Phenylobacterium zucineum HLK1: one gene and its partner. The protein of the gene in region 1 binds, or shares a complex with, the protein of each later gene. Links are inferred from orthologs where the notes say so. Each region holds a gene or a part of one and is shown on either strand. Other genes may lie near its edges.

Region 1 (5,538 bases):
GAAGACGTCGGCGTAGCGGGTGGCGAACATCTTGTTCGTCACGTGCTTGCGCTGGAGCGCGGCGATCTCGGCGGTCGTCGGCCAGATGTCCTTCAGGAACACCGGCTGGCCGTCCTTGCCCTCGCCCAGCGGCTCGTTGGCCAGGTCGATCAGCATGTTGCCGGCCAGGGCGTAGGCGACCACGAGCGGCGGCGAGGCCAGGTAGTTGGCCCGCACGTCGGGGTTCACCCGGCCTTCGAAGTTGCGGTTGCCCGAGAGCACCGACACGGCCACCAGGTCGTTCTTCTGCACCGCCTCCGAGATCGGCTCGGGCAGCGGGCCCGAGTTGCCGATGCAGGTGGTGCAGCCGTAGCCCACCAGGTTGAAGCCCAGGGCGTCCAGGTGCTTCGTCAGGCCGGCGGCCTTGAGGTAGTCGGTGACCACCTGCGAGCCGGGGGCCAGCGAGGTCTTCACCCACGGCTTCACCTTCAGGCCCTTCTCGACGGCCTTCTTGGCCACCAGGCCGGCGGCGATCAGCACGCTGGGATTGGAGGTGTTGGTGCACGAGGTGATGGCGGCGATCACCACGTCGCCGTTCCCCAGGTCGAAGTTCTCGCCCTGCACGGAGAAGCGCTCGGAGTAGCCGTCGGCCTTGCCGAAGTCGTTCGCCAGCGCGCCCCGGAACTCGGCGGCGGCCTCGGTGAGCAGCACGCGGTCCTGCGGGCGCTTCGGACCGGCCAGCGAGGCCGTGACCGTGCCCAGGTCGAGCTCGAGCGTGTCGGTGAACACCGGGTCCGGATCGGACGGGTCACGCCACAGGCCCTGTTCCTTGGCGTAGGCCTCGACGAGGGCCACCCGGGCGGCGTCGCGGCCGGTGGCGGTCAGGTAGTCCAGGGTCGCCTGGGTGACCGGGAAGAAGCCGCAGGTCGCGCCGTATTCCGGGGCCATGTTGGCGATGGTGGCCTGGTCTTCCAGCGTCAGGTGCTGCAGGCCCGGGCCGTAGAACTCGACGAACTTGCCGACCACGCCCTTCTTGCGGAGCATCTGGGTGACGGTGAGCACCAGATCGGTGGCCGTCGTACCGTCGGGCAGGACGCCGTCCAGGCGGAAGCCGATGACTTCGGGGATCAGCATCGGGATCGGCTGGCCCAGCATGGCCGCCTCGGCCTCGATGCCGCCCACGCCCCAGCCCAGGACCGACAGGCCGTTGACCATGGTGGTGTGGGAGTCGGTGCCGACCACGGTGTCGGGATAGGCGACTTCCTGGCCCTCGTCCGTGTTGGTCCAGACGGTCTGGGCCAGGTACTCCAGGTTCACCTGGTGGCAGATGCCGGTGCCGGGCGGCACCACGCGGAAGTTGTTGAAGGCCGACGAGCCCCAGCGCAGGAAGCGGTAGCGCTCCATGTTGCGCTCATACTCGCGCTCGACGTTGTTCTGGAACGCCTTGGCGGTGCCGAAGTAGTCCACCATTACCGAGTGGTCGATGACGAGGTCGACCGGGTTCAGCGGGTTGATCTTCTCGGGGTCGCCGCCGAGCGCCGTCATGGCGTCGCGCATGGCGGCCAGGTCCACCACCGCCGGCACGCCGGTGAAGTCCTGCATCAGCACCCGCGCGGGGCGGAAGCTGATCTCGTGCTCGACCGAGCCCTTGTTCTCGAGCCAGGCGGCGAGGGCCTTCAGGTCGTCGGCGGTGACCGACTGGCCGTCCTCGTTGCGCAGCAGGTTCTCGAGCAGCACCTTCATCGAGATGGGCAGGCGCGAAACGCCCGAAAGTCCCGCTTCCTCGGCGGCGCGAAGGCTGTAGTAAGCGTAGGTCTTGTCGCCCACCACGAGCTCGCGGCGGGTTTTCAGGCTGTCGACTGACGCCATGAGGGGAGATCCTTTCTCTGTTCCCGGCCTCCCACACGTTCCAGGGATCGCGCGCTCTGAAGGGGCGGACACACAGCGTTCGTCCCCGCGCGGCGTTGGCCCCCTGGGGCGGTGGCGGCCGGCCGCTTCATAGCCCCGGCCATCGCGCCCGTCCATGCGCGGCGCACCTTGCGAATCGTTCGCAAAATCTGAGGGGTAGCGCCGCGGCGGGGCAGGCCGGCCGATGATATCGGAGCTGGTCATTTCCGACGCGTCCGTCCGGCGTGGCGGGCGGGTGCTGTTCGAGGGGCTGGGGCTGACGCTCGCGGCCGGCCAGGCCTGCGCGCTGACCGGGCCGAACGGCTCGGGCAAGACCAGCCTGTTGCGGGCGATCGCCGGACTCGTGCGCCTGGAAGCGGGGGAGATCGGCTTCGGCGGGGCCGAACCGGCCGAGGCGCGGGCCGCGGCCGTGCACTTCGTCGGCCACCAGGACGGGCTGAAGCCCGGGCGCACGGTGCGCGAGGAGCTGGTGTTCTGGAGCGTCTGGTCCGGGGGGACCGAGGCCTCGGCGGCGGCCGCGGCCGAGACCTTCGACCTCGTCCGGCTGCTTGACCTCGAGGTCCGACGCCTGTCGGCGGGCCAGCGGCGGCGCCTGGCCCTGTCGCGCACGGCCGCCGCGCCCCGGCCGCTCTGGCTGCTGGACGAGCCGCTCAGCCCGCTGGACGCCGGCTGGCGCGCGCGCGCGGGCGAGCTGATGGCCGGACACCTGGCCGACGGCGGGATGATCGTGGCCGCGGTGCACGACCCGCTGCCCATCCCCGCGGTCGCGCTGGATCTCGGCGCATGAGCCGCTTCTCCGCCCTGCTCGCCCGCGAGACGGCCCTGGCCTGGGGCCGCGGCGGCGGCCCGCTGGTGGCAGTGGGCTTCTACGCCGGCGTCGCCACCCTGATCCCGCTGGCGATCGGGCCCGAGCCCGACCGGCTGGCGGCCATCGCGCCCGGGGCGGCCTGGGTGGCCCTGGCGCTCGCCTCGCTGCTGTCCCTCGATCGGCTTTTCGAGCGCGACTTCGAGGACGGGGCCCTGGACCTGCTGGCGCTCTCGCCGCTGCCGCTGGAGCTCACCTGCGCCGTGAAGTGCCTCGGCCAGTGGCTGGCCACCGGCGCGCCCCTGGCGGCGGCCGCGCCTGTCGCCGCGATCGCGCTCGGCGCCTCGCCGGCGCTCGCCCCCATGATCTTCGCCTGCGCGCTGCTGGGCGGCGTCGCCTTCGCCTTCATGGGCGGCATCGGCGCGGCGCTCAGCCTCGGCGCCCGCCGCGGGGGCCTGCTGACGGCGGTGATCGTCCTGCCGCTGTTCGTCCCGCCGGTGATCTTCGGCGGCGGCGCCCTGGACGCCTTCGCCTCGGGCCTGCCGTGGAAGGCCGGGTTCGCCCTGCTGGGCGCCTACGCCGCCGCCGCCCTGGCGCTGGGGCCGCTGGCCATGGCCGCCGCCTGCCGCAACGCGCTGTCCTAGGCCTTCTCGCCTAGTCCCTGGCGGCCGGCCGCGGCTTGGGATGCCACATGGCGTTGACGATCACCCACCGCTCGCCGAACCGGCCGAGGTGGAAGTAGTCGATGAACCAGGGCGTCTCGACCCGGGCCACCGCCACCTCGCCCGCCACGTCCAGCACCTTCACCGAACGGCTCCACTGGTCCTTCGGGGTCTTCAGAACGCCCTGGCGGGTGAGCTCGACCAGCTCCTCCTTCGACATCCGGCGCAGGGCGTAGACCTCGTCGGGGTTGGTCTCGACCGCCCGTTTGGCGAGGTCGGGATGCAGGGCGCGGGCGACGCGCGCCGGATCGCCCTCCAGCTGGCCGTCCACATAGTCGTAGGCCACCGCCTCGATCGCCCGCACGGCGGCCGGGTCGGGCGCCGCATCTGGGGCAGGGGCAGGGGCGGCCACGGCGGCCGCGAGCAGCAGGGCTGCGAGCATCGGGATCTCCACATCAAAGCTCGACCGTATGCCGCTTCGCGGGGCCGCTGGCACATGAACAAAGCTTCATGCCGAACGCCGCTTTTTCGCCCCATCCTGACGGCTGAGCTTGGCCCCTCAGACGCCTGCCACGGGAGACGAAAAGGCGATGCCGAAGACCCCTCACTGGTTCCTTGCGGGAGCCGCGCTGGCCGCCCTGGCGGCGGCCGGGCCGGCCTCCGCCCATCCGCACGAGGCGCATGGCAAGAACGACGCTCGCGCCGAGCGCCATGTCCACATCACGCGCGTCGGCGACGGCGACGTGGTGATCCGCCGCGGCGACCGGACCGAGCACCTGAAGGACGTCCTGCAGCTGCGTCCCGACCAGGAGCCGGCGCTGAAGGCCTTCCTCGAGGCCACCCGGCGCGAGCACGCCCGCCACGAGATGGTGCGGTTCGAGCACGACAGCGGCAAGACGACGCTGGAGCGCCTCTCCGAGATGGAGGCCAGGATGGCCGAGCAGCAGAAGGCGATGAAGGCGCGGATCGACGCCACCCGCGCGTTCTACGCCCAGCTCGACGCAAAGCAGAGGAAGGCCTTCGACGCCATGCCCATGCTGATGATGGTGGGCCCGGGCCTGGGCCCGATGATGATCCCGCACATGGCGCACCTCGACGCCCCACCGAAGCCGCCCAGGCCCCCGATGCCGCCCAAGCCGCCGGGCCCGCCGGGACCCCCGCCGCCGCCGATGTAGGGAGAGGCGCGTAGGGGCCTGCGCCCGGGACCGCTTGCGGGTCGGGCCGCCGGGCCTTAAGCGGATCGGCCATGATCCCGGCCCCCGCCTTCCTGGCCAATCCCGAGCGCTTCATGGCGTTCTCGCGCTGGGCCGCGCCGCTGTTCGGCTTGCTCGCCGCCGCGCTGGCGGCCGCCGGCCTGTGGCTGGGCTTCGCCGCCCCGCCCGACTACCAGCAGGGCCTGACCGTCCGGATCATGTTCATCCACGTGCCGGCGGCGCAGATCTCGATGTTCGCCTACGTCTGCCTGGCGGTGGCGAGCTTCCTGTCGCTGGTGTTCCGGCACGTCCTGGCCGACGCGGCCGCCCAGGCCGCGGCGCCGCTCGGCGCGGGCTTCACCTTCCTGGCCCTGGTCACCGGCGCGCTCTGGGGCCGGCCGATGTGGGGCGCCTGGTGGGTCTGGGACGCCCGGCTGACCTCGGTGCTGGTGCTGTTCCTGCTGTACCTCGCCTACATGGCCCTGCGCGCGGCGATCGACGACGAGGCCAAGGCCGGGCGCGCAGCCGCCATCCTGGCGCTGGTGGGCGCGGTGAACCTGCCGGTCATCAAGTACAGCGTGGAGTGGTGGAACACCCTGCACCAGGGCTCGACCCTCTTCGCCGAGGGCGGTCCCGCCCTGCCCGCCGTCTACCTGACGCCGCTGCTGCTGATGAGCCTTTCCTATCTGTCGGCCTTCGGCTCGCTGTGGCTGGTGCGGATCCGCGGCGAGGTGTGGCGCCGGCGGGCCGAGGCCGCGGCGCTGCGGCAGGCGCGGGGCTGAGCCGATGCCGCAGACGCTGCCTGAGACCCTGCCCGACTACGCCGCCTACATCTGGCCCGCCTTCGTCGTGACTGGCCTGGCCTTCGCCGGCATGGTGTGGGAGGCGCTGGCCCACGCCCGCCGCTGGAAGCGCCGCTACGAGGAGCGCGCCCGCAAATGAGCCGCTGGCTGGCCTGGATCCCGCTCGCCGCCCTGGTCGCCCTGGGGCT
Region 2 (4,266 bases), 3.0 Mb from region 1 along the record:
CTGGAGGTCGCCGCCGACCTTTCGCTGCTGGTGCGCGGCGAGAAGGCCGCCGACCTCGTCCGCCGCCGCACGGCCGCCGCGACCCACCCGGACCTGCCCTTCGCCGCCGACGGGTAGGACAGACGCGTAGAAGAGACGCACTCGCGCCCGCGCGGGGTTTCGGCTAAAGCCGCCGCCATGATCCTGTTCTGGGTGGTCGCGGGCGTGCTGACCGCGGCGGCCGCCGCCCTGATCCTGATGCGCGCCAGAGGCGCCGCGGCCGAGGACGCCGCGGGCGATCCCGCCGCCGTCCTCTACCGCCGGCAGCTCTCCGAGATCGACGAACTGGCCGACCGGGGCCTGATGGGCGAGGCCGAGCGCAAGAGCGCCCACGCCGAGGCCGCCCGTCGGCTGCTGGCCGCGGCCGATGCGCCGAAGGACGCCTGGGCCGGCGAGGGGCGCGGGCGCGGCGGCGTGCTGGCCGCGGTCGTGGCGGTCCCCGCCCTGACGCTCGGGCTCTATCTGGCGCTGGGGGCGCCGGGCTATCCCGACCGCCCCTACGCCCAGCGCCTGGCCGAGTGGAAGGCCGCCGACCTTTCGACCCTCGGCGCCGCCGAGATCGCCGCCGTGCTGCGCGACGTGATCAGGACCCGGCCGGCGGATCCCGAGGGCTACCGGTTCCTGGCGCTCGCCGAGGGTCAGTCGGGCAACGTCCCGGCCGCCGTGCGGGCGCTGCGCCGCGCCGTCGAGCTGGCCCCGGACCGCACCGACCTGCGGCGCAGCCTGGGCGAGGCCCTGGTCTACCAGGCCGGCGGCAAGGTGGAGGCCGACGCCCGGGCGGTGTTCGAGGACCTGCTGCGCCGCGAGCCGGGCGATCCGGCGGCGCGCTTCTACCTGGCCCAGGCCAAGGTGGAGGCGGGCCAGCGCGCCGAGGGCGCCGCCGAGCTGCGCGCCCTGCTGGCCGACGTGCCGGCCGATGAGCCGCGGAGGGAGATCGTCGAGGCCGCCATCGCCAAGGCCGAGGGCCGGGGCGCGGCCGCCGCGGCGGTGGGTCCGCAGGCCGAGGCGATCCGCGGCATGGTCGAGGGCCTAGCCGCGCGTCTGGAAGAAAACCCCGACGATCCCGAAGGCTGGGTGCGGCTGGTCCGCTCGTATTCGGTGCTGGGCGAGGACGCGCGGCGCGACGCCGCTCTGGCGACGGCGCGAGCCCGCTACGCCGACCGTCCGCAGGTGCTGCAACAACTGGAGGAGGCCGCGCGCGCGGCGCCGATGGAATGAGCTGGTTGCCCAAGTCCCCCAAGGCCCGCCGGCGGCTGATGCTGGTCGCGGCCATCGCCCCCGTGCTGGCCGTGGCCGCGGGCCTGACCCTGTGGGGCCTCTCGGACTCGATCTCGTTCTTCTACACCCCGTCCCAGGCCGAGGCGGCCAGGCCCGCGCCGGGCCGCTCGATCCAGCTGGGAGGCCTCGTCGCCGCCGGCTCGGTGGTGAAGCATCCCGACGGGCGGGTGGAGTTCACGGTGGCCGACCAGGACGCCGAGGACCGCGTGCTCTTCCAGGGCGACCTGCCCGACCTGTTCCGAGAGGGCCAGGGGGTGGTGGCCATCGGCGCCTTCCGCGAGGACGGCGTCTTCGAGGCCAAGCGCGTGCTCGCCAAGCACGATGAGCGCTACATGCCGCGCGAGGTGTCCAAGGCCCTGAAGGAACAGGGCGAGTGGTACGGCGACGGCCAGCGGCCGGAACACCAGGGCGACGCCCTATGATGATCGCCGAGGCCGGCGCCTTCGCCCTGATGCTGGCGCTGGCGCTGTCGATCGCCCAGACGGGGCTCTCGATCGCCGCGCGCCTGCGCCGCTCGACGGTGCTCGCGGGCGCGGGCGAGGGGGCGGCGCTGGGCGCGTTCCTCGGCGTGGCGGTCGCCTTCGCCGCCCTGGTGACGGCCTTCGTCACCTCGGACTTCTCGGTCGCCAACGTGGCGGCCAATTCGCACTCGCAGAAGCCGCTGCTCTACCGGATCGCCGGCGCCTGGGGCAGCCACGAGGGCTCGATGCTGCTGTGGTGCCTGGCGCTGACCGGCTTCGGCGCCGCCGCCGCGGGCCTCGGACGCAGCCTGCCGCGCGGCCTGCGGTCGGTGACGGTGGCGACCCAGGGGATGCTGGGCGTCGTCTTCCTGGCCTACACGGTCTTCGCCTCGAACCCGCTGATGCGGCTGGCCGAGCCGCCCGTCGAAGGCCGCTCGCTCAACCCGCTGCTGCAGGACCCGGCGCTCGCCCTGCACCCGCCGTTCCTCTACGCGGGCTACGTCGGCATGTCGGTGGTCTTCTCGTTCGCCGTGGCCGCCCTGGTGGAGGGCCGCGTCGACGCCGCCTGGGCGCGGTGGGTCCGGCCGTGGACCCTCGCCGCGTGGAGCTTCCTGACCCTCGGCATCATGCTGGGCTCGTTCTGGGCCTATTACGAGCTGGGCTGGGGCGGCTGGTGGTTCTGGGACCCGGTGGAGAACGCCAGCTTCATGCCGTGGCTGGTCGCCGCGGCCCTGCTGCACTCGGCGGTGGTGACCGAAAAGCGCGGCGCCCTGCCGGGCTGGACCGTGTTCCTGGCCCTGGCCGCCTTCACCTTCTCGATGCTGGGAGCGTTCCTGGTGCGCTCGGGCGTGCTGACCTCGGTGCACGCCTTCGCCGTGGACCCGACCCGCGGCGTGCTGCTGCTCATGATCCTGGGCGTCACCGCGGGGGCGGGCTTCGCCCTTTTCGCCTGGCGCGCCCCCAGCCTGCCCCAGGGCGGGGTGTTCGCGCCGGTGAGCCGCGAGAGCGCGCTGGTGCTCAACAACATCCTGCTGACGGCGGCGACCGCCACCGTGCTGCTGGGGACCCTGTTCCCGCTGATCCGCGAGGCCGCGACCGGCGATGCGATCTCAGTGGGGCCGCCCTACTTCAACCTGACCTTCACGCCGCTGATGGCCGCGCTGCTGATCCTGCTGCCGGCCGGTCCGCTGCTGGCCTGGAAACGCGGCGACGCGCGCGGGGTGATGCAGCGGCTGTGGCTCGCCGCCCTTATCGCGCTCGGCGCCGGGCTCCTGACCATCGCCCTCGTCAGTCCGCGCAAGGCGCTGGGCGCGGCGGGCGTGGCGCTGGGGGCCTGGCTGATCGCCGGCGCCCTGGCCGAGATCCTGGAGCGGGTGCGGGCCTTCCGCGCGCCGGCGTCCGAGAGCTGGCGCCGGCTCTGGGGCCTGCCGCGCGGCGCCTGGGGCATGACCCTGGCGCACCTGGGCCTGGGCGTCTTCGTCCTGGGCGCGGTGTTCGAGACCACGTGGAAGGTGGAGGCCGCCGAGACCCTGCCGATCGGCGGGGCGCTGGACGCCGGCGCCTACCATGTGACCCTGGACGCCATCGAGGCGGTCGAAGGTCCCAACTACGAGGCCGAGCGCGGCGCGGTCACCGTGACCCGCGACGGCGAGGTGATCTGCCGGGCCGCGCCCGAGCGGCGGCTCTACACCGCCGGCGGGCAGACGACCTCGGAAGTCGGCCTCTGCTACCGCGGCATGAGCCACGTCTACGTGGTGCTGGGCGAGCGGCGCGACGGCGGCCCCGAGCCGGTGTGGCTGGTGCGCGCCTACTGGAATCCCTGGGCGAGCCTGATCTTCATCGGGCCCGCGATCATGGCCCTGGGCGGGTTCGTGTCGCTCTCCGACCGCCGCCTGCGCCTGGGCGTCGGCGGCCGGCGGGAGGCGCGCGCATGAGGCTGAAGCTGATCCTCGCCGCCCTGGCGGGCGTGCTCTCGATCGCGGCGGCGTCCGACCCGGCCGAGCGGCTGGCCGACCCGGCGCAGGAGGCGCAGGCGCGCGAGATCTTCAAGGATGTCCGCTGCCTCGTCTGCCAGAACGAGTCGATCGACGATTCCGAGGCCGAGCTCGCCAAGGACCTTCGCCGCATCGTGCGCGAGCAGGTCAGCGCCGGGCGCAGCGAGGACGAGATCAAGCGCTTCCTGACCGACCGCTACGGCGAGTTCGTGCTGCTGACGCCGTCGTTCAACGCCTGGAACCTGGCCCTCTGGATCGGCCCCTTCCTCGTGCTCGCGGCGGGCGTGGCGCTCCTCATGCGCAGGCTGGGCGCGAAAAGTCCCGAGCCGGACCTGTCAAAAGAAGAAGCCGATCGACTGAAGCGTCTTTCGGACCCGGAACAGACCTGACACGTTTGCGCCCAAGATCGGACGCGAAGCTGCGCGCAGGCTATCCGAAACGTAACTTGAGGAGCGTTGCACTTCCGTGCATCGGACCTAGGTTGTTCGGGCGCG

The links. Proteins that work in one complex are often made in the same cells at the same time.
Region 2: the proteins of ccmB (region 1) and ccmE are in contact, whole or in part, in a solved structure (PDB 8CE8), measured with the Escherichia coli proteins. The link is inferred for Phenylobacterium zucineum HLK1 from one-to-one orthologs.

Annotation. Positions count from the first base shown.
Region 1 is NC_011144.1:127,208-132,745, reverse strand. What follows is about bases 1,507-4,503. They hold ccmB (heme exporter protein CcmB), read left to right. Parts: upstream 1,507-2,670; coding sequence 2,671-3,336; downstream 3,337-4,503. Other genes in these bases: PHZ_RS21375 (Spy/CpxP family protein refolding chaperone), read left to right, coding at 3,945-4,503; PHZ_RS00745 (nuclear transport factor 2 family protein), read right to left, coding at 3,347-3,796; ccmA (heme ABC exporter ATP-binding protein CcmA), read left to right, coding at 2,072-2,674; acnA (aconitate hydratase AcnA), read right to left, coding at 1,507-1,848. Outside these bases: more of acnA, read right to left, coding at 1-1,506; more of PHZ_RS21375, read left to right, coding at 4,504-4,529; heme ABC transporter permease CcmC, read left to right, coding at 4,601-5,329; heme exporter protein CcmD, read left to right, coding at 5,334-5,489; PHZ_RS00730 (DsbE family thiol:disulfide interchange protein), read left to right, coding at 5,486-5,538. UniProt on the Escherichia coli protein: Required for the export of heme to the periplasm for the biogenesis of c-type cytochromes.
Region 2 is NC_011144.1:3,084,440-3,088,705, reverse strand. Bases 1-2,996 are described here. They hold ccmE (cytochrome c maturation protein CcmE), read left to right. Parts: upstream 1-1,253; coding sequence 1,254-1,739; downstream 1,740-2,996. Other genes in these bases: PHZ_RS14920 (heme lyase CcmF/NrfE family subunit), read left to right, coding at 1,739-2,996; ccmI (c-type cytochrome biogenesis protein CcmI), read left to right, coding at 178-1,257; PHZ_RS14935 (hypothetical protein), read left to right, coding at 1-117. Also shown: more of PHZ_RS14920, read left to right, coding at 2,997-3,712; PHZ_RS14915 (cytochrome c-type biogenesis protein), read left to right, coding at 3,709-4,161. UniProt on the Escherichia coli protein: Heme chaperone required for the biogenesis of c-type cytochromes. Transiently binds heme delivered by CcmC and transfers the heme to apo-cytochromes in a process facilitated by CcmF and CcmH.